One region of the Bacillus carboniphilus genome, then DNA from elsewhere that is predicted to be linked to it. Evidence: a T-box and tRNA genes for the amino acid it is inferred to sense, from the RefSeq annotation. Region 1 holds a T-box; the other regions hold tRNA genes.
The links. The T-box of region 1 lies ahead of metG (methionine--tRNA ligase). A T-box ahead of a tRNA ligase gene usually reads a tRNA of that ligase, here a tRNA-Met.

Region 1 (7,008 bases):
GCTAGACAGGAACGAGGCGGTCTACTTAAGGATCACAGGCTAAGAACAACCACATCGCACGAGTTAACGCCTGCGCTAGCACTTCGTGTGCGCATGAGGAGCGGAAAAGCAACCAACAAAGTTATTCAACCGACCACTACGGAACATCATCTAAGTTCAGCCACTTCCTTTGGCTAACGATGATGCTAGGCCATCCAGGCCATCGTAGGACTTTTTAAACAACCTCTTATAGAAAACAAGAAAATAGATTTAATTTTTGAATACATCGTTGGTACTTTTTATTTTTGAGTTATGAAATTGATTCGAGTAATCATATTAAAGGAAAAGAGGGGGGAGGTCAAAGGTATTTAGGGTCTTACATTGTACATACTGTTATTATACTCTGTTAGGATAGACAGAGAGTTATCAATAAGATAAGATCAACTATACGATCATTTTTTCAAAGGAGATATCCACCCACATGCTTACGAATTTGAAACCATTCATCAAGACTAATTGGGAAAAACAGCAGTTTTCTCATTTCACTACTATTCAAGAAAAATCAATTCCCCTTATTATAGAGGGAAAAGACGTTATTGCTCAATCTCCAACAGGGACAGGAAAGACGTTAGCCTACTTGTTGCCGCTTTTACATAACATTGATTCAGAAAGCAAAGCCACTCAAGCCGTTATTTTAGCTTCTTCCCAAGAGTTGTAATGCAAATTTTAAAAGAAATTCAAACATGGGGAGAAGGCAGTGGCATTCGATCTGCTTCCATGATAGGTGGAGCAAACGTTAAAAGGCAGCTTGAAAAACTAAAGAAAAACCCTCATATCATTGTTGGGACACCAGGACGAGTGTTTGAACTCATTCAAAAGAAAAAACTGAAGATGCATGAGGTGAAAACGATTGTGTTAGATGAAGGCGATCAACTTTTAACACATGAACATGTATCAACAATTAAAAGCATCATCAAATCTTCTTTAGCTGATAGGCAAGTATTGTTGTTTTCAGCTACTTTACCAAAAGAAACGGAAGAAAAAGCAAAAGAGCTGACGAATGAAGCCACCATTATTAAAATTGACAAGGATGAATCGATTAACACAGCTGCTATCGACCATGTTTACTTTAAAGCAGAGCAAAGAGACAAAATGGCTGTTTTAGAAAAGCTATCGCGATTAGAAGACGTTAAAATTCTAGTCTTCATGAAAGATATAGGGCAAATAAATGTGGCGGCGGAAAAGCTATCATTTAAACAAATTGACGTATCACTTCTTCATAGTGAGCTGAACAAAGATAAGCGAAAAAAAGCCATGAAAGATTTTCGACAAGGCCAAACAAATATGCTCCTAGCAACAGATGTTGCGGCTAGAGGGCTGGATATCAAAGCCATCACCCATGTGGTTCATTTTGATTTCCCTAAAAGTCTCGAACAATATGTTCATCGTTCTGGTCGTACGGGAAGATTTGGAGCTGAAGGTACCGTTATATCTATTATTAATCATAAAGAAGAAAGAGATTTAGAAAGAATGGCAAAAAAAGCTTGGTTTCAAGGCGGAAGAAAAACGCTTTTATCATGGGGAAATTGTTGACGCATAAAACGAAACCATCAGTTGAGGAAAACTCACTGATGGTTTGTTTTTTTACTTGTAACTTCAATTAACTCTTCTATAGATTCTTCTCCTAAGTATTCGATATAGTAAACAACATTCTCTTTTCTTGCAATGATGGCCTTTTTGAGACCGTCTTCATTTATCCACAGTTCATCAAAAGTACGATTATCCAGTGGTTGAAAATTTTTATTGAATGATCTTTTGTCCATTAAATCATTAACAAAACGCTTTGCTAACCAAGTGGTTTTTATGTCGTATCGCTCAGATATAAGAGATGGTCGGTACTCCATATTCATGTGATTCCACTGTCTATCTTTAAATTCAACTACTTCATATAACTCTTCATAAGCATGGACGAAAAGACTTGAATCTTTTAAAAAATAGCTTTCGTGATCATCTCTTTCATAGTTAGCTTCATTATTGATATCGTCCATTCCGACAACTGATAAGTTCTCATCTAATATTTTATGGTAACGATCATCATCATTTGTATTTAATAGATTACTCCAAGCGAATCCATTCAAAATTAGCACAAACGCCAACATAATGACTCCTTTTAGATTATATTGAAACCTTTTTTTTCTTATAATTTGTACGATGGTTGAGAAAAACACCAGACCTTAATTTGTTGATTAGCTTTTGTGTATGGAAGACGTTTGCTATCATGTTGAGTGATAGAATGAAGAAGAAGAGAGAAATACAAAAAATAAATACCATATTATTATTTAAATAGCTCGTCACAGGATTTCTATAAATTAAAAATAGATTTAAAAAATAGATGATTGTAACAACGGCGAATGAGACCGTATTTGTGATGGCTTTTTTTTTCAAACGATTGAACACTTTTGCTTGTTCTTTTGGTTCAGCATATAGCTCCTCCATTTTCCCTCTAAATATAAGAATTACATCGCTACGATCAACATATTCCCACCCTTCTTGTTTGAAAAGCTCAATCTTATCTTTATACGTACTGTTATTCTCTTTGATATCAATTCGGTAGTTGATGGTTTCGGGTTCACATTGTTCAAAAGTAGCCCATAAACTATTGATTTTAATCAGCTTCCACCCTTGTTTCGCCATGTCTGTCAGCCAAGACTCGTATTCTTCAACATGCCACTGATTAAGTGAGCGGAATTTTCTTTTGATTTTTTTCTTCATTATAGTAACTCCCCTTTGGTTACTATTATTTCAAATGGCTAACGACATGACAACAGTTTTAGATGTAGATATTTAACAAATTTATATTGAACGAATGGCACAATTATGATATTCTTATCCTTAATTATTTACTAGAAAAGCGATGATGAGGAAAAGTAAATTGAATCTTTCTTTATACAGAGAGTGCCGAATGGTGAGAAAGCACAAGGAAAATCAATTGAAAAATGGTCTTTGAGCTGCTAGCTGAACTTCCCTTGGATAATAGGGAGTAGTAGGTGTGGCCGAGTATGTCTCTCGTTATAAAAGACAACGGTATAAGAGCTTGTTGCCTCCGTACCGGTTGAGGTTGATGATTTATTGTCAACGAATAAAGGTGGTACCACGGGATCCAAAGTCTCGTCCTTATTGTATGTTACATAAGGACGGGGCTTTTTTTACAGAGTAAGAAAGTATATAAATAGGTCTTTTTTTGGATGGTGCTTTTATTTTTGTCTAGCTCCAGCGCCCAGCGACTGGTGATGCTTCGTCCTCCTCTCTACGATAAGTCAACATCGAAGCCTGCGGCTTTTCGTGTTTCCTTTATCTCATGCGGGGGTCTATAAGCACCTGCGTCGCTAGATGGGCGCTTGCGCTTTTCTTATACTTTAGAATTAGGAGTGTTAATGATGAGTGTATTTATAGGTGGGGCTTGGCCTTATGCGAATGGGTCCTTACACATTGGACATATCGCTAGTTTATTACCAGGTGATATTATCGCTCGATATTACAGACAAAAAGGAGAAAAGGTTTTATACGTTTCAGGAAGTGACTGTAATGGAACGCCGATAGCGATACGTGCAAAACAAGAGAACAAATTGGTGTCGGAAATTGTGAATGATTATCATGAGGAATTCCTCTCTTGCTTTGAAAAATTAGGTTTTACTTATGATCATTATGGAAGAACGGACAGTGAAGACCACCATCAAACAGTACAAAAAGTGTTTAAAGAACTATTAAATAAGGAATTCATCTATAAGAAGGTTGTGAAGCAAACGTATTGTGATGCATGCCAGCAGTCATTACCAGATCGTTACGTAGAGGGAACTTGTCCGCACTGTCATCATCCTGCTCGAGGAGATCAGTGTGAAAGCTGCTCGAAAATATTAGATGCCGCAGATTTATTGGATAAAAAGTGTAAGAATTGTGGGAATGAACCATCAATGAAGGACTCGGAGCAGTTTTATTTTACTTTGAAAAAATTTCAGCCCTCATTAGAAAGTTACTTAGAGAAGGCTAAAGAAAATTGGCGAGACAATGCGATTCAGCTTACCGAACGGTATTTGCGTGAAGGTTTAGTTGATCGAGCAGCTTCAAGAGATTTATCAGTAGGAGTGCCGCTACCTGTAGATGGATATGAAGACAAAAAGGTGTATGTGTGGATCGAAGCGGTTTGTGGATACCTTTCAGCAAGTAATCAAACAAAAGATGGAGGATTATTTTGGACAGAACATACGAAAACCTACTATGTTCATGGGAAAGATAACATTCCTTTTCACACGATTATTTGGTCAGCCATTTTATTAGGGATAGATAAAAGACCATTGCCTCAATCCATTATTTCTAGTGAATATGTGACGCTGGAAAAGAAAAAAATTTCTACAAGTAGAAATTGGGCAATATGGGTGAAGGATCTACTGGATCGGTACCATCCTGATACGGTTCGTTACTTTTTAACGATTAATGCACCCGAAAATCGCGATGCCGATTTTTCCTGGAGAGAGTTCATATACAGTCATAATAGCGAACTTTTAGGTTCGTATGGAAATTTTATTAATCGTACATTAAAATTTATTGAAAAATACTTTGATGGAGAAATTCCTAATGAAAAGATTGATCCCGTATTAAAAGATCAAGTAGTGACTCTTTATGATCAGGTAGGGGAATTAATTGAGAAAGGTCAATTGAAAAAGGGAATAGAAGAAGTATTCTTACTCGTTAAAAAAGCAAATAAATATTTTGATGAAAGGGAGCCATGGAAAACGAGAACCGAAAATATAAAAGAGTGTAGGCAAACGCTGGCTACCTGTGTTCATTTAATCATAAATTTTGCGCAAATCTTATCACCTTTTTTACCGTTTTCCAGTCAAGAAATACAGAGGTATTTCCAGATTGAAGAGTGGAAATGGGAACCATTATTTATCATATGGAATGGAACGATTGAAAATGTAAAACCATTGTTTGACCGAATTGATATAAAAGTGATTGAAGAAGAGAAGGAGAGGTTGTTTAATAAAAACGTGTAGGATTAAAATTTTAAAGGGGAGAGGCAAATGGATTTACTTTTTTGGTTTACCATTATTCTTACTGGTTGTTTAATCTATGAAATGTATAAACTGAAGAAAAAATATCAACTAAAAGAAAAAGAAATCGAATTAGAAAAGAAGAAGATAGAGTTAGAAATGATAAAATGTCAAAATCAAAAAGTGTAATATTTATAAGGACTAGAGGGGCTTTTTATTATTAGGTAGCCCCTTTTCAATTTTCAAATAGGTCTCCTTTAAAATTCGCTTCTTGTTTCAATGCTTTGTTCATAGCAGTTATGGCTTCTTTACTTTTTGTACATTCTTTTCGTGGTTCAATTTAACTCGAGCATGCTGCAAGACAGGCTTTACAGATTCAACAGAGCGACCAAACCGGGTCATCCAATCATACCTTGGGATCATCCAAGTATGAAAGTGATGTGGAGTGTCTTCGTTATAGAAGTAATAGACATTTTCAATACCTAATACGTTTCTTTGAGCTTTACGAATTTTAGATAAAGTATCTATGTAATTGGATTTTTCTCTTTCTGTTAATTCATCGAAGCCTTTTACGTGCCTTTTCGAAGTTAAAATCACCAACCCTCTAATAGGATAAATAACGTCTTGATGGGCGTGAAAAAATTCTGTTTCCATTACTTTTCCTCCATCTGGTTCAACGATCCCTCCAGCTATCGCGCAGCTTAAACATTCCACTTTTATTTTTTTACCGTCAGATAAGGTAATCTCTCTCAAAGAATTTCCCTCCTTTTAAGTTTTGTAATGGGATTTAAATAGAACAATAAAAGGATTTTCATCATGTAATTATTGGTAGTTTAGGGATAGTTTAATTGGAAGTGAGCTCACTTTTTGTGAATTGCTCATTGAGTGAACGATAAAATTTTTCAGGTTCATCGACTCGAATAGCCACGTTGGAATAAACCTTTTCAATCCCATAAATAAGAGTTGCGTCTGTAGGGGTCTTTAATTCTATAATCATCTGAGGATAGAGCATTTCAAGATCTCTAGCCATAAATTCAACGGTCGTTTGTTTATTTAATTTTTTTTTCTAATAGTTGTGCATCTATATTAATAGCAGAAATGTTTTCAAGGGGAATCTTCATTTTCTTCATCAATCCCATGGACAGATATAGATGTTGGTCAGTTATTTTAATTGGGTTTAACCTTAGCGACTGTATGTCTCCTATGAAAAAAAGAATGGAGTATATATTCAATATGAGAAGCACGATTGATAATACCATTGACTGGTTGTGGAGCCACCAATGTAAGCTAATCGTCTCCAGTATAATAGCATGGATAATCATGACTCTAAATGCAATGAAACTGGTATTTTTATGGAGAGTAAAATATTCTTTACCATTCGGTGCTTTTTGTCTCCAAGACCCTAAAGCGTAGTAAAACATAAGCATTTCAGACACAACTACTTGTACTAGTGGATTTTTTCGTACATTTCCTTCCACTGCTTTTGGAAAAGAGTGTAACAAGCTATCTTCGCACATTCTCACTTGTTTATATATTTTTGGTAAGTAACGTAACAAAATCAGAAGGATTGTAAACTCAAATAATAATATGAAACCTTCTATGGCAAATCCAACGTATGTTAATACGATAAATGGTTCAAGATGGTTTTCTGAGATGAGGAATCTAGCTATAACTAAGCCAGCTGCCATGAATATGATAAATCGTTTAATGGAATCACTTTTTTTCTTATAAATGGCTAACAAAATCAATGGTACAAAAATGGCTAAATCAAATAGGGAGCCGAAGACAACCCATTTGCTTTCTGTGGGGAGATCTATTGGAGATCTGTATAAGAGCAGATTAGTAGTTAATACGATGAATACCAATGAAATTGCAATATAATGTCTTTTGTTTGTTTCCCATGCAAACAAAGAATCACCTCTTTTTGTTATCTCTTTAATAATAACTGAAATTTGGATATTTTCACACAGTTGAAATC
Region 2 (7,008 bases), 520 kb from region 1:
ATTGGTTATACTCTCCCACGCTTTTCTTTGGCTCCTTGTTATTGATTTCTATATACAATACTACTCGAACCATTATAACAATTGATGAAAGACGTAACCAACATATAAGAGTCCAACAATAGCGGCTAGCAAAAAAGATTCAAATATCAGTCCCCACTTTTTTTTCTTTCGCCTTTTCACTCTTGAATGAACGGTAGTAGGCTTAGTCTTCTTCTTATTTTGATTAGTTGTGAATTGACTTGATTGGAAAGCAAGGATATCATGTTTCATTTCTTCAACTGATAAGTAATTTCCTTCAAGAGAACGTAATAAAAAGGTTTTTCTTTTTTGCAAAAATGGATGACCCTCAATCATGGCTTTTAAACGATGAAAATTATTCCCTTCTACCTTTTGAAATCTCTGTTTATAAACAACATTCACATAAATCATAGATACGGAAAAAAGGTCGTAAGAAGGCTCTGCCTTTCGTGTTCCAAGATCCCAATATCCCCGATCAAAAAATTCCGTAAACTCCTTTATTGATCTTCCTAGTAAAGTCGTTCCTCCTAAATCTATACAACGAATACGATACGAACGAGAACTAACAATAAGATTGTCAGGCTTCAAATCTCCAAACACCCAGCCCATACTATGAAGAGTTCCTAAACTTCTCAGCAACTGTAAAACTAAAATATCTGTCCATTCTAGCCCATTTGCCTCTAAAAACGTAATAAACTGACTACCTTCAATATATTCCATTGCATAAAAAAAATATCTTTTTTTTGTTTGAGGTTGAATCCAGTCATCGACATCTACTAAATAAGGTCCTAGAGACGCACTCTGGACCTTCATTAGTTTTCGAAGTACATTGACTTCAGAAGTAATGGTATGATTATTTTCGCTGATCTTTAAGGCCACTTTACTACTACCAGATTGACAAAGATAAACGGTCCCATTAGCACCGTGACCTAAAGACTTCAAGATGATGTACGATCCCTTATGCCATTTACCAGTTATTGTAGATCCTCGTGGCAGTTTACATATTCGATTCATCATAAAATTCATCTTCATGCATCAATAAATTTTTTCTAGATGATTGATACGTTTGCATGTATTGAATAGCTTCTTTAATCGCAGGACCTGTTGGAGTAATTCCAGCCATTTTTATTTTCGAAAAAATAGCGGATAATGACTCTAGCTTAGTCGTCCATGATAGGACATTTTCAACCTGATTTCTTTTTCCTGGAAACAATGCGATAGAAAACTGATTATTTCCTAACCTTGAATTCAGGCTGATCGATAAATCAATTAAAGACTCCTTCACCGTCGGGAGCTTCGATGTCATACTCGCGCTAGTATCAACCAACACTAACAAAGCTAAGTCCGATTTTTCACCAAGCTCGTCCACCACATCCATGACCTCTCCTCTTTTATCTGGGGGAAGCTCTTCAAGTGTTGATTGATTTCCTAAGATTTGTTGAAGTTCTTTATTAACAACTCCTTGTATCGTTTGAGTCATTGCTTGTCTAGTGACCATTTGAACCGTTTGTGAGAGGGACTGCTTGTAAACGATTTGATGGACACCACCACCTGCCGTTGCAATTCCTTCTATTTCTCTAGTAGCTTTTGGATCTATTGTATCTCGATCGACGACACCTATAACATTTACTGTAATCCCATGTTCTCGAGCTAATGATGCCATTGCAATAGGATCTTCTCCTTGATTCGAACAACCATCTGTAATTAATAAAATTTGCTTTAACGTTCCCGTTTCCATCATGCTATCCTCCTGTATTTTCGTTTTGCTCAAAATACAACTACTGTTAGCATCATTGACATGATAGAAACGATCTATACACTTGCCTCAATATCACCCTATTTTTTGTTTTTTGACACTAGAAACAGGGATAGAAGCCCAAAGAGGGTTATTATGCTCAATTTGAACGACGACAACGGTCATGTCATCATCAATTCTTCCGTTCTTTGTTCTGATAACATCTTCCATAATCACATCTGCCACTTCTTGTGGGTGTTCCGTTTGCAGTTCCCTAATTTTCCTTTTCATCCATACTTCATGATTCTCCACATATTTAGGACCCTCGAAGATACCATCACTCATCATGATTAAGATGTCTCCTGCCTTAAGCTCCTCTTCCACTACCTCGACTTCCACATCTTCTATAATTCCAATCGGCAAGTTGCTTGCTTTCACCCCTTTGATATGATTTTGACGTTTAATAAAACTAGGAGAAGAACCAATCTTAAGAAACTTACAATTCGCTTTTTGCAAATCTATAATGACTAAATCTAAAGTTGAAAAAATCTCTTCTGTTGTCCGTAACGATAAAATCGAATTCACCGTCTTAATGGCAATCTCTTCATCAATTCCTGATTGAAGAAGTTCTTTCAATAAATATAAGGTTTCTTTACTTTCAATATGAGCCCTTTCCCCATTTCCCATTCCATCACTGATCGCAACCGCAAATTTCCCGTCACCGATTTCGATCGTTGCATAGCTATCCCCAGAGACTAAACCTCCTCCTTTAGCTGCATGTGCAACCCCAATATCTACCTTAAAGTTTTTGGCGGAACGGAAGGCGACTTGACATTGTCCATCTCTATTACTTGCACATTGTTCACTTTTCACAATGACGTTTTCCTCCAATATGTCTGATAACATAGGAGCAATAATCTTTTCACACTCTCCTGTACCTTGACAATATGGAACAGTCATCTCTATATCAACGCTTCCTTTTTTTAAACTAAATATTTCAATATGATTAATTTCAACACCAAAACTCGTGAGCGCTTCCATAATCATATCTTCCTGCAGGAAATGCTGTTGCCTCTCTTTTTTTATTTCATTCGAGAAGTCTTCCATCACTTTTGAGACCCCAAGTAATTGTTGAGAAACAACTTTTCTACTTTCTATAAGCTGTCTTTTATATTGTTCATTCGCCTTATAAAAATGAATTTCCTTATCAATCGCTTTTTCCACTTTACTCACTCTCGTACAGTGGTTTTCAAACCTTCGTTTTAGGTTATTATTATTTTTATAGGTTTCATCCAATTTATTTCTCATAATATCGCTCATAAGATCATAGGTTGTATCAAAGTTCTTTGCCCAACACCATTGTTTCTTAAAACATGATTGACATGATTGTTCAGTGACTTTACTTAAAAACAAGTCTGTTTCACCGTTGTCATCTTGTTTACTATTCGAATGAAAAGTTGAAAAGCTTTCCGATAACACTTGAAACAATTGAGAGAACTGATTGACTCGGTTTGCCGTTGCATCACGGATTTTCCTTACATATTGCTGTTGCTCTAGCGCATGCTCATTTGTCCCTGGGATGTGTTTAGCTAACTTTTCATAAAAACTTTTCGGAGTAATGAGAAAGATAGCGATCGCGATAACCGTTTCAATTATTGTGCTATAAATATCTTGTGAGCCTTGACCGTACAAAGAGATTAATAGTGACCCTCCTAATAACCCAAGCCCTGCCGCGAATTTATTCGCTTCTTTAAGTAATCCTCCGAGTAACCCTGAAAAAGCTAAAGAGCTCATGTAAGTTAAGTTATCAACATTGGCTAAACTTAAGATTAAACCAATCACAATTCCAACTGTGCAGCCAATACTAGCACCACCAATGAAAGCAAAAAACAAAACTACATACTTCGCCATGCGACAAATTCAGCTTGAACCCCATTTATATTTAAACCAATCAACCCGGTTAATATAGATGCAAGTAAAATCATAAAACATATAATTTCTTCAACCTTGTACGTATAGCGATTGTTTTGCGTTGTAATCAAAGGAATACATTGCAAAAATATGAGGGTCAATATTAAACCTAATCCTGCTTCAACAGTAGCTAAAAAATAATCATAGGGCACTAGTTCTTGCTGCATAGTCCATGTAAAGCTAATTCTTGATAGAAAAAGGGAGAGACCCACCATTACGGGAAGTGTTTTGTATGAATCGTCATAAATGAAGGCCAATAATTTAAAGAAGAATAGAAAAAGAAGCATTGAGGCTATTAGTACTATAGATAATTCTGGTTCAACTGTTAACGCTCCTGCGATTAACGAAAAAGCAACAAGTAATGCCCTTTCTCTTTTCATTAAAAAGGTGGTTGCAAAGAAAGACAATGAAAACGGGGAAAGTTCGGTTAAGATCAAAGCTCGTCCAAGCAAAAAACCGATCACACTAAAAATAAGTCCTTTGAAAAAAAAGATTGAATAGAGCCTTGCCTTGAGCACTTTTAAAAAGGTCATCACTCTTACTTGCAAATGATTCATTCCCACCATAACAGCACCATAAACCCATAACGTTCTATTAACTCTTTCCATCCTAATCCCTCCATTACTAGAGTCGTTAGTGGCAATTATATCGAAAGGATTAAGAAATTTTTGTCAAAACGGCTCTTTAATTTTTAAAATCTTTCGACTATTTATGTTTTATACGACAGTTCTCAATAGAGATGAGACATATTTTTTAGAAGTAAACGAGGTTTTTATCGAACCCTCCCTTCGTTTTTGTAAGTGTACTGTCAATATTACATGTGTGTTTGCTTGAAAACCCTTTTAAAAATTTGATGAATTTGTTTTTTACCTTTTGATGGACAAGTATAGCCTATACTAAATTTTGGATAATTATGTTATTATAAGTTTTAGGTTTTGAAAGTCAATATAAACAAACCTTTCAATTTGAATTGAATAAACGAAGATCTCCATATAGCTTTGCACACTAATCTAGATATTACGATGCTGAAAATACATGGACAAGTTTGATGATCTAATCATAAAGTCATGTTTTTTTGAAGAAGAAAAAACCTAAAATTAGATATTTACTAAGACTGAAACTTAATCTTTTAATTTACTTAATATCTGTAATAGTTAAAGTTAAAATAGGAACCTAATAAAATATTCAGAGTAATAGTAGTTCAGGGAGGTGAATTATTATGGAGGTTTTCGCGATTATTGGATTTTCCTTCAGTATAAGTGCTATCACTTTTGGCTTAATTGCTTTTACAACGGCATTCACTAATGCTAAAAAAGTGAAGGAACTTGAAATAAGAATAAACGATTTAGAGAATGAAAAGTGAAAATAGCATAGAAAAAACGAGTCAATTTAAATAGCGATAATTATATCATTTATTTATCAGTCACAGAGTTAGAAACTTAGACATTAGTCAATAAAGGGTAGTATCAAAGATTGCCAACAGTAATCATCCATTATTGCTCCATTAATTATAGGAGACACTTCTTACCAGGTTGTTTATGTAGAGGTGTCGAAACAGTAAATGTAAACTACTCGTCATTTAGCTATTGGTATAATAAGGATCTTCTCAAGTATCTCTCATCTCTTTGAACGGTACTCTGGACTGAACCAGCCCTGACAACCTCCACCTTATCAATGAGATCTATCATTCACTTTCTTGCAGATAGAGACTTCTTTTGGAGACCGTGAAAACGCAACAAAAAAACGTGTATTTCTACACGTTTTTTTATGTATGACCCGTACGGGATTCGAACCCGTGTTACCGCCGTGAAAGGGCGGTGTCTTAACCGCTTGACCAACGGGCCTTTATATTCAGTTTAAATAGCGGCGGAGGGGATCGAACCCCCGACCTCACGGGTATGAACCGTACGCTCTAGCCAGCTGAGCTACACCGCCTCAAATTAAGCACATGTTCTATAATACATACAATCTTAATTTACGTCAATAACTTTTTGCTAAAACTTTTTTAATTAGAACTCTACAAGAGAATACTTCATATAGTGAAGGAGGGTTAAATTTGAGGTAATTCTTAAACACACCCCTCAAAAAAACAAAAAAACACCTAGCATACATAGGTGCTTTATCAATCTATCGTAGCAAATTAATTTATATAAAAGCAGAAGTACATTTAACCTCTTTTAGCTCCGCGGCCACCACGTCTCGATTCATTATGACGCTTAAGTGTAGATAGTCGATCTTCACTGTCCTTTAGAAAACGACTCATTTTTTGTTCAAAGCTTTCTGGTGGACGGTATTCTTTTTTTCGATCTTTCTTACGAAAATCGGAATTACGTTGTGGACGCTCTGGTCGATCTTTAGCTTTTTTAATAGACAGACCAATTTTTCCATCTTTCTCTACATTAATCACTTTTACTTCAACTTCGTCGCCAACTTTTAAATGCTCGTTAATATCTTTAACAAAATTGTCTGCTACCTCACTAATATGAACAAGCCCAGTAGATCCACCTGGTAATTCAACAAAGGCGCCAAAGTTCGTGATGCCGGTAACCTTTCCTTGTAGCTTACTGCCTACTTCAATGGACATAAAAAAAATGCTCCTCCTTAAAATCAATAAACGAATGAATATGAAATACAATCAGTTTTATTATACCTAAACTAAAAATAAAGTGTCAACAAAGCTATTCCCCTTGTTTATTGGAATTTAACAGAATTTCTCCGTCTCTTGACACTTTAAACACATCTTTAGCCAATTTCTCAATGTATTCATCATCATTTAAATTTTCAATTTGTTGGTTTAGCTTTTCTTCCTCGGTAACCAATTGTTCTAGTTTATCATTTAACTCTCTCTTTTTTTCTTCTTGTTTATCAATTGAAATTGATTGCCTTATCAGCGTTGTACTTATGACCGTGAACGTAATAATAGCTACTAAACTCAGAAGGGTCAGCCTACGAATTAAGCCTTTTTTCTTTTTCTTATTAAGTTTCTGACTTTTTTCTCGTTCTGAAGCATATTGAGACTGCAATTGTTTTATCTTTTCATCTCTAGCAGCACTCATTCTTTATCCTCCATTTCTTTATTTTAAGATATATACAGTACAGTCAATTGCGTCTATTCTTTATCATATTCTTGATTAGATCGGAAAATCCTGTTAAATAATCTTTCTTTTTTATTATTAATTGTTTTATAGGAAGAGGGATCCTATTTAAAATAGGCATAAAGACCCAATAAAGTGGCGTTAATAAAATCTTACACAACTTTAGTAGTAAAATCAAACAAGTTCTTA
Region 3 (7,008 bases), 270 kb from region 1:
AATTCAGACCCATTTTTTACAATCGCTGCTGCTGTTTCATCACAACTCGTTTCAATTCCTAATATGTACACATCTTCGTTCGTCATTTTAATTTCACCCACATTAATAAAGCATCTTCTAAATTATCTTGATAATAGTTTTTCCTTAACGTAACACCTATAAATCCAAGCTTTTTATATAAAGATTGAGCCACATGATTCGATACTCGCACTTCTAACGTCATTTGCTCAGCCCCTAATGATAATGCAATCCCCATTGCTTTTTTCATTAGTTGTTCTCCTAATTGATTTCCTCGATAAGCTGGAGCAATTGCGATGTTGGTAATTTGGGCATCATCAAACATCACCCATAACCCACAAAAACCAATGATTTCGAGATCTTTTTCCAGTACTAAGTAATGAGCGAAGCGATTTTGGGAAACTTCCTCATAAAACGCTTCCTTCGACCATGGAGTAGCAAAACACTGTTTTTCAATTTCATAAACAGAGTCAATGTCATGTATCGTCATTGAACGGATGATCAGCTCTTCATTTTGTTTTCTGCTAACCATTTTGCCTCTGCCTCAGCTAATCTTATATAATTTGGGGTCAAAGAATGAACCTCTCCAGGCTCTTGTAGTTCTGATACTTTCAATAAGGAAGAAGGTCTTGCGTTATGTAATACCTCATTCGTAAAGAACGCTTTATTACCTAAAATACTTCTAATTTCGTCCTCGAATTGAACTGTATCCTTTCCTATAAACAAAATTCTTTCCTCTTGCTCCTCTTTTAGCTCATGTAACCACTTAGAGAGTGAAACATTTTGATCTTCTTTCTCTACATAAAGACGATCATTAAATGAATAAAGGCCAGTATATACATTTCCTCTTCTCGCATCTAATAATGGAGACAATTTCCCTTTAAAAAAGTGTCCATTCATCGCCATTACTTGAAGACTAGATACAGCTACTATTGGGATTTTAAGGCTCCATGCCATCGTTTTTGCGATCGTCATTCCAATTCGAACACCTGTATAAGAGCCTGGACCTTTCGCAACTACGATCCTATCTAGCTGTTTAGGATGAATATCACAATCAGCTAACAGTTGAACAATCGTTGGCATCGCTCGGACAGAATGATTTTTCTTTACAGTCGTAATAGATTCTGCGATTATTTTTTTGTCTTTACTTATGGCAACTCCTAACGTTTCATTGGACGTATCAATGGCCAACACATTCATGTTCCTCAAACTCCTTATACATCTGCTTATATCGGTCACCTAAAGGGATAAATACAAGCTCCCGTTCATTTTCAGATTTTCGATAAATTTCAATTTGTAAACGCTCTTCAGGAAGCTCTTCCTTAATAATATGAGCCCACTCGATCACCGTTACTCCGTCTCCATGAAAATATTCGTCAAATCCTAGTTCTTCTACACCGTTTTCTAATCGATAGACATCCATATGGTAAAGAGGAAGTCTCCCGTCTAAATATTCTTTGATAATCGTAAATGTAGGACTGTTCACATTCCGTTCTATATTTAAGCCTTGGGCTAACCCTTTTGTAAAAGCCGTTTTTCCTGCTCCTAAATCGCCCTCTAACGTGATCACATCTCCTTTTTGAAGAAGCTGTGCTAATGTTTTTGCTAGTAGTGTCGTTCTTTCAGCAGAATTAGAATAGATCATATGTCTTTCCAAATCCTCACCTCTCTTCGGAAAAATGATTGTACCCGCCTTTGGTAAGAAGAATCGGATTATTTTTTTTAACTAAAAATACTTCTGGTTTATCCTCTTGGAGAATAACCTCACCAATTTGAGTAATCGACCAACCTTTTTGTTCAGTTAATTGTTGTAACTGATGAAAATCCTCTGATGGCATCGTGCCTAAAAGTTCAAAATCTTCTCCACCTGTTAAGGCATATTGTAAAGATTGATCTTTTCCATATAGGTTCTTTAACGATGTGCTCATTGGGATTGCCTCTTCTTCAATCATCATTGAAACCGATGAGGCTTCGGCTATTTCATAAAGCTCACTACTTAATCCATCGCTTATATCATTTAAACTTACCCGATTAATCTTTGCCAATTGTAAGCCTAAATCTACTTTAGGTGTAGGTCTTTGGTGTTTTTTAATTAAGTAACTATGATCATCCGTATGTTTTATATAATCATTTAAGAGGATATCTAAGCCACCGGCACTATCACCTAAAGATCCTGTGACAAAGATGATATCACCAGCTTTTGCGTTACTTCTCTTAGTAAAGCGACCACTTTCCATCTTTCCTAAAGCGGTAACAGCTATTGTAAGGGGTCCTCTCGTTGAAACCGTTTCTCCGCCTATTAGATCCATTTGATAAAGACTAGCACATTGCTCCATCCCTTTATAAATGGATTGAATTTCTTCGTCACTCCATGCGTTTGGAATTGAAATAGAGACTAAGTAATACAAAGGTTTTCCACCCATTGCGGCAATATCACTAACATTAATCGCCAAACTTTTATAGCCAATGTCTTCTAGCCCCATCGTTTGTTTTGTGAAATGAATCTCCTCTACCATCGTGTCAACACAAACAATTAAATGCTTTGGACTATTTATGACGGCCGCATCGTCACCAATACCTACCAAGACATCTTTGTTTTTTAGTGATGAAGGTGTAATGGAATTAATGATTGAAAACTCGTCTCGAATAATGACCACTCTTTCTATATAAAGTTAAGAATTGCTATGAAGGATAATACATCGGACTTATTGAACAATTAAATATATTTTATCTTATAAGTTATGAGCTATACAGTTAGTTTACAACAATCTAGACCAATCTCCAACACGAACAGCGTATTGGCTTTTAGAAATGAGAATATCGTGATATTCAATAAACAATATTGGGGGTGTTTTAGATGAGGTTTTATTTAGTAAATGCTTTCACTAATCAAGAATATGAAGGAGGTAACCCCTCTGTCATTGTCCTTTTGAAGAATGAACAATCAAGCAAATGGATGCAAGCTTGTGCTACATCTTTCAATCAACCTATTACTTGTTTTATCGTTGAAAAAAACCAAGGCTTTGAAATAAGATGGTTTACCCCTATATGTGAAATAGCCCTTTGTGGTCATGGTACTTTAGGGGCTGCTTATGTATTGTTTAAGGAAGGTTTCGTTTCTAATCAATCCCCTATTATATTTAACACAAATTCAGGAAAATTACATGCTGAAAAAAGTGGAGATTTTATTAACATAAGGATGAAGGCAAAAAAGTCAGTTCCAGTTACACTCACTGACGAATTAAGAAGCACCATTAATCAAAATATAGTAAATGTTGAATGGGCGGAAGATAGGTATATTCTCGAACTAGAGGGAAGAGAACTAGTACAAAAAGCAGTACCCAACCTTGAAAGTATTCGACGATTACAAGGAACTGGTGTGATTATTACGAGCAGTTGTAGAGATAAATATGATTTTGTATCAAGATATTTTGCACCAAAGATTGGTGTGAACGAAGATATTGTAACAGGTTCCTCTCATTGTGCCTTAGGTCCTTATTGGAAAAAAAGGCTTAACAAATCCCTCCTTTATGCATATCAGCATTCAGAACAGGGTGGTGAGTTGAAATTAAATGTATATGAAGATGGAATAGACCTATATGGCCGCTGCGTAATAACACATAAAGACACAATTATGATTTAGTGAATAAACTAATTCATATACCTTTAACCTTTGAAAATAGTGATCACAAGACTCAATCAGAGTCTTATCATATGAAGGAACTGGGTGTCAATATAAATAATACGCATAGTAATACAAAAGTCAAAATTTAATATTTTCTAGAAAACAAAAAAACATCCAATAATGAATGTTTGACTATTTTAATATGGCGGTCCCGACGGGAATCGAACCCGCGATCTCCTGCGTGACAGGCAGGCATGTTAACCGCTACACCACGGGACCGTTTTTGGTTGCGGGGATAGGATTTGAACCTATGACCTTCGGGTTATGAGCCCGACGAGCTACCAGACTGCTCCACCCCGCGATAATATTAAAGTATATTGTTGTTCTATGCTCTTAGTTAGCATGGACTGTCCCGATCTCAGGTTGTTTACTCAAGGTGTTGCTCGATCGGTACAACTCACTGTGGATTCGACGATGCTTTTGCTCGTTGCTCCACCCCGCGATAATATTAAAGTACATTGTTGTTCTATGCTCTTAGTTAGCAATTGACTGTCCCGATCTCAGGTTGTTTACTCAAGATGCTACTCCATCGGTACAACTCGCTGTGGATTCGACGATGCTTTTGCTCGTTGCTCCACCCCGCGATAATAGTAGTGTTTTTTAAAAATATATTATGTAAATAAAATAGCCTGGCAACGTCCTACTCTCACAGGGGGAGACCCCCAACTACCATCGGCGCTAAAGAGCTTAACTTCCGTGTTCGGCATGGGAACGGGTGTGGCCTCTTTGCCCTTATTACCAGGCTATGTTTGAAAGAAAGTTCATTCTTTCAAAACTAAATAACGAAAGGTGACAAGAATCGCATGTGTGTGGTTAAGTCCTCGATCGATTAGTATTCGTCAGCTCCATGTGTCACCACACGTCCACCTCGAACCTATCAACCTGATCATCTTTCAGGGATCTTACTCTATTGCTAGATGGGAAATCTCATCTTGAGGGGGGCTTCATGCTTAGATGCTTTCAGCACTTATCCCTTCCGCACATAGCTACCCAGCGATGCCTTTGGCAAGACAACTGGTACACCAGCGGTGCGTCCATCCCGATCCTCTCGTACTAAGGACAGCTCCTCTCAAATTTCCTGCGCCCACGACGGATAGGGACCGAACTGTCTCACGACGTTCTGAACCCAGCTCGCGTACCGCTTTAATGGGCGAACAGCCCAACCCTTGGGACCGACTACAGCCCCAGGATGCGATGAGCCGACATCGAGGTGCCAAACCTCCCCGTCGATGTGGACTCTTGGGGGAGATAAGCCTGTTATCCCCGGGGTAGCTTTTATCCGTTGAGCGATGGCCCTTCCATGCGGAACCACCGGATCACTAAGCCCGACTTTCGTCCCTGCTCGACTTGTAGGTCTCGCAGTCAAGCTCCCTTGTGCCTTTACACTCTACGAATGATTTCCAACCATTCTGAGGGAACCTTTGGGCGCCTCCGTTACTTTTTAGGAGGCGACCGCCCCAGTCAAACTGCCCACCTGACACTGTCTCCCACCCGGATGACGGGTGCGGGTTAGAAGGTCAATACAGCCAGGGTAGTATCCCAAAGACGCCTCCACCGAAGCTAGCGCTCCGGCTTCTATGGCTCCTACCTATTCTGTACAAGCTGTACCAACATTCAATATCAGGCTACAGTAAAGCTCCACGGGGTCTTTCCGTCCTGTCGCGGGTAACCTGCATCTTCACAGGTACTATAATTTCACCGAGTCTCTCGTTGAGACAGTGCCCAGATCGTTGCGCCTTTCGTGCGGGTCGGAACTTACCCGACAAGGAATTTCGCTACCTTAGGACCGTTATAGTTACGGCCGCCGTTTACTGGGGCTTCGGTTCACACCTTCGCTTACGCTAAGCGCTCCCCTTAACCTTCCAGCACCGGGCAGGCGTCAGCCCCTATACTTCGCCTTACGGCTTCGCAGAGACCTGTGTTTTTGCTAAACAGTCGCCTGGGCCTTTTCACTGCGGCTCTCTCGGGCTTGCACCCTACCAGAGCACCCCTTCTCCCGAAGTTACGGGGTCATTTTGCCGAGTTCCTTAACGAGAGTTCTCTCGATCACCTTAGGATTCTCTCCTCGCCTACCTGTGTCGGTTTGCGGTACGGGCACCTCCCACCTCGTTAGAGGCTTTTCTTGGCAGTGTGGAATCAGGAACTTCGGTACTCTATTTCCCTCGCCATCACAGCTCAGCCTTCATGATGAGCGGATTTGCCTACTCATCAGCCTACCTGCTTGGACGCGGCGATCCAGTGCCGCGCTTACCCTATCCTCCTGCGTCCCCCCATCACTCAAATGGTGGGGAGGTGGTACAGGAATATCAACCTGTTGTCCATCGCCTACGCCTTTCGGCCTCGGCTTAGGTCCCGACTAACCCTGAGCGGACGAGCCTTCCTCAGGAAACCTTAGGCATTCGGTGGAGGGGATTCTCACCCCTCTTTCGCTACTCATACCGGCATTCTCACTTCTAAGCGCTCCACCAGTCCTTCCGGTCTGGCTTCACCGCCCTTAGAACGCTCTCCTACCACTGTTCCATACGGAACAGTCCGCGCCTTCGGTGATACGTTTAGCCCCGGTACATTTTCGGCGCAGAGTCACTCGACCAGTGAGTATTACGCACTCTTTAAATGGTGGCTGCTTCTAAGCCAACATCCTGGTTGTCTAAGCAACTCCACATCCTTTTCCACTTAACGTATACTTTGGGACCTTAGCTGGCGGTCTGGGCTGTTTCCCTCTTGACTACGGATCTTATCACTCGCAGTCTGACTCCCAAGAATAAGTTTCTGGCATTCGGAGTTTGACTGAATTCGGTAACCCGATGAGGGCCCCTAGTCCAATCAGTGCTCTACCTCCATAACTCTCATCTTGAGGCTAGCCCTAAAGCTATTTCGGAGAGAACCAGCTATCTCCAAGTTCGATTGGAATTTCTCCGCTACCCACACCTCATCCCCGCACTTTTCAACGTGCGTGGGTTCGGGCCTCCATTCAGTGTTACCTGAACTTCACCCTGGACATGGGTAGATCACCTGGTTTCGGGTCTACGACCCTATACTCTATTCGCCCTACTTAAGACTCGCTTTCGCTACGGCTCCGCCTTATCAGCTTAACCTTGCATAGGATCGTAACTCGCCGGTTCATTCTACAAAAGGCACGCCATCACCCGTTAACGGGCTCTGACTACTTGTAAGCACACGGTTTCAGGATCTCTTTCACTCCCCGCCAGGGTGCTTTTCACCTTTCCCTCACGGTACTGGTTCACTATCGGTCACTAGGGAGTATTTAGCCTTGGGAGATGGTCCTCCCTGCTTCCGGCAGGATT

Region 2: it encodes a tRNA-Met, which carries the amino acid that the T-box ahead of metG (methionine--tRNA ligase) is inferred to sense. The anticodon was not compared.
Region 3: it encodes a tRNA-Met, which carries the amino acid that the T-box ahead of metG (methionine--tRNA ligase) is inferred to sense. The anticodon was not compared.

What each region holds. Positions count from the first base shown of each region.
Region 1 is NZ_CP129013.1:3,281,350-3,288,357, forward strand. Features, by position in the region: partial or broken gene LC087_RS19835 (DEAD/DEAH box helicase family protein) at 461-957, shown strand; gene LC087_RS19840 (C-terminal helicase domain-containing protein) at 1,186-1,572, shown strand; gene LC087_RS17120 (hypothetical protein) at 1,605-2,135, opposite strand; gene LC087_RS17125 (DUF2812 domain-containing protein) at 2,155-2,751, opposite strand; T-box leader at 2,885-3,158, shown strand; gene metG (methionine--tRNA ligase) at 3,417-5,033, shown strand; gene LC087_RS17135 (hypothetical protein) at 5,061-5,219, shown strand; gene LC087_RS17140 (HIT family protein) at 5,328-5,783, opposite strand; gene LC087_RS17145 (hypothetical protein) at 5,875-6,042, opposite strand; gene LC087_RS17150 (beta-carotene 15,15'-monooxygenase) at 6,080-6,940, opposite strand.
Region 2 is NZ_CP129013.1:2,758,344-2,765,351, reverse strand. Features, by position in the region: gene LC087_RS14130 (protein kinase domain-containing protein) at 73-1,035, opposite strand; gene LC087_RS14125 (VWA domain-containing protein) at 1,016-1,756, opposite strand; gene spoIIE (stage II sporulation protein E) at 1,850-3,664, opposite strand; gene LC087_RS14115 (hypothetical protein) at 3,649-4,332, opposite strand; gene LC087_RS14110 (hypothetical protein) at 4,944-5,087, shown strand; tRNA gene LC087_RS14105 (tRNA-Glu) at 5,497-5,568, opposite strand; tRNA gene LC087_RS14100 (tRNA-Met) at 5,586-5,659, opposite strand; gene LC087_RS14095 (S1 domain-containing RNA-binding protein) at 5,892-6,308, opposite strand; gene LC087_RS14090 (FtsB family cell division protein) at 6,403-6,780, opposite strand.
Region 3 is NZ_CP129013.1:3,010,982-3,017,989, reverse strand. Features, by position in the region: gene tsaD (tRNA (adenosine(37)-N6)-threonylcarbamoyltransferase complex transferase subunit TsaD) at 1-86, opposite strand, end outside; gene rimI (ribosomal protein S18-alanine N-acetyltransferase) at 83-550, opposite strand; gene tsaB (tRNA (adenosine(37)-N6)-threonylcarbamoyltransferase complex dimerization subunit type 1 TsaB) at 520-1,218, opposite strand; gene tsaE (tRNA (adenosine(37)-N6)-threonylcarbamoyltransferase complex ATPase subunit type 1 TsaE) at 1,199-1,663, opposite strand; gene thiL (thiamine-phosphate kinase) at 1,680-2,675, opposite strand; gene LC087_RS15610 (PhzF family phenazine biosynthesis protein) at 2,876-3,661, shown strand; tRNA gene LC087_RS15605 (tRNA-Asp) at 3,847-3,922, opposite strand; tRNA gene LC087_RS15600 (tRNA-Met) at 3,928-4,004, opposite strand; rRNA gene rrf (5S ribosomal RNA) at 4,331-4,446, opposite strand; rRNA gene LC087_RS15590 (23S ribosomal RNA) at 4,513-7,008, opposite strand, start outside.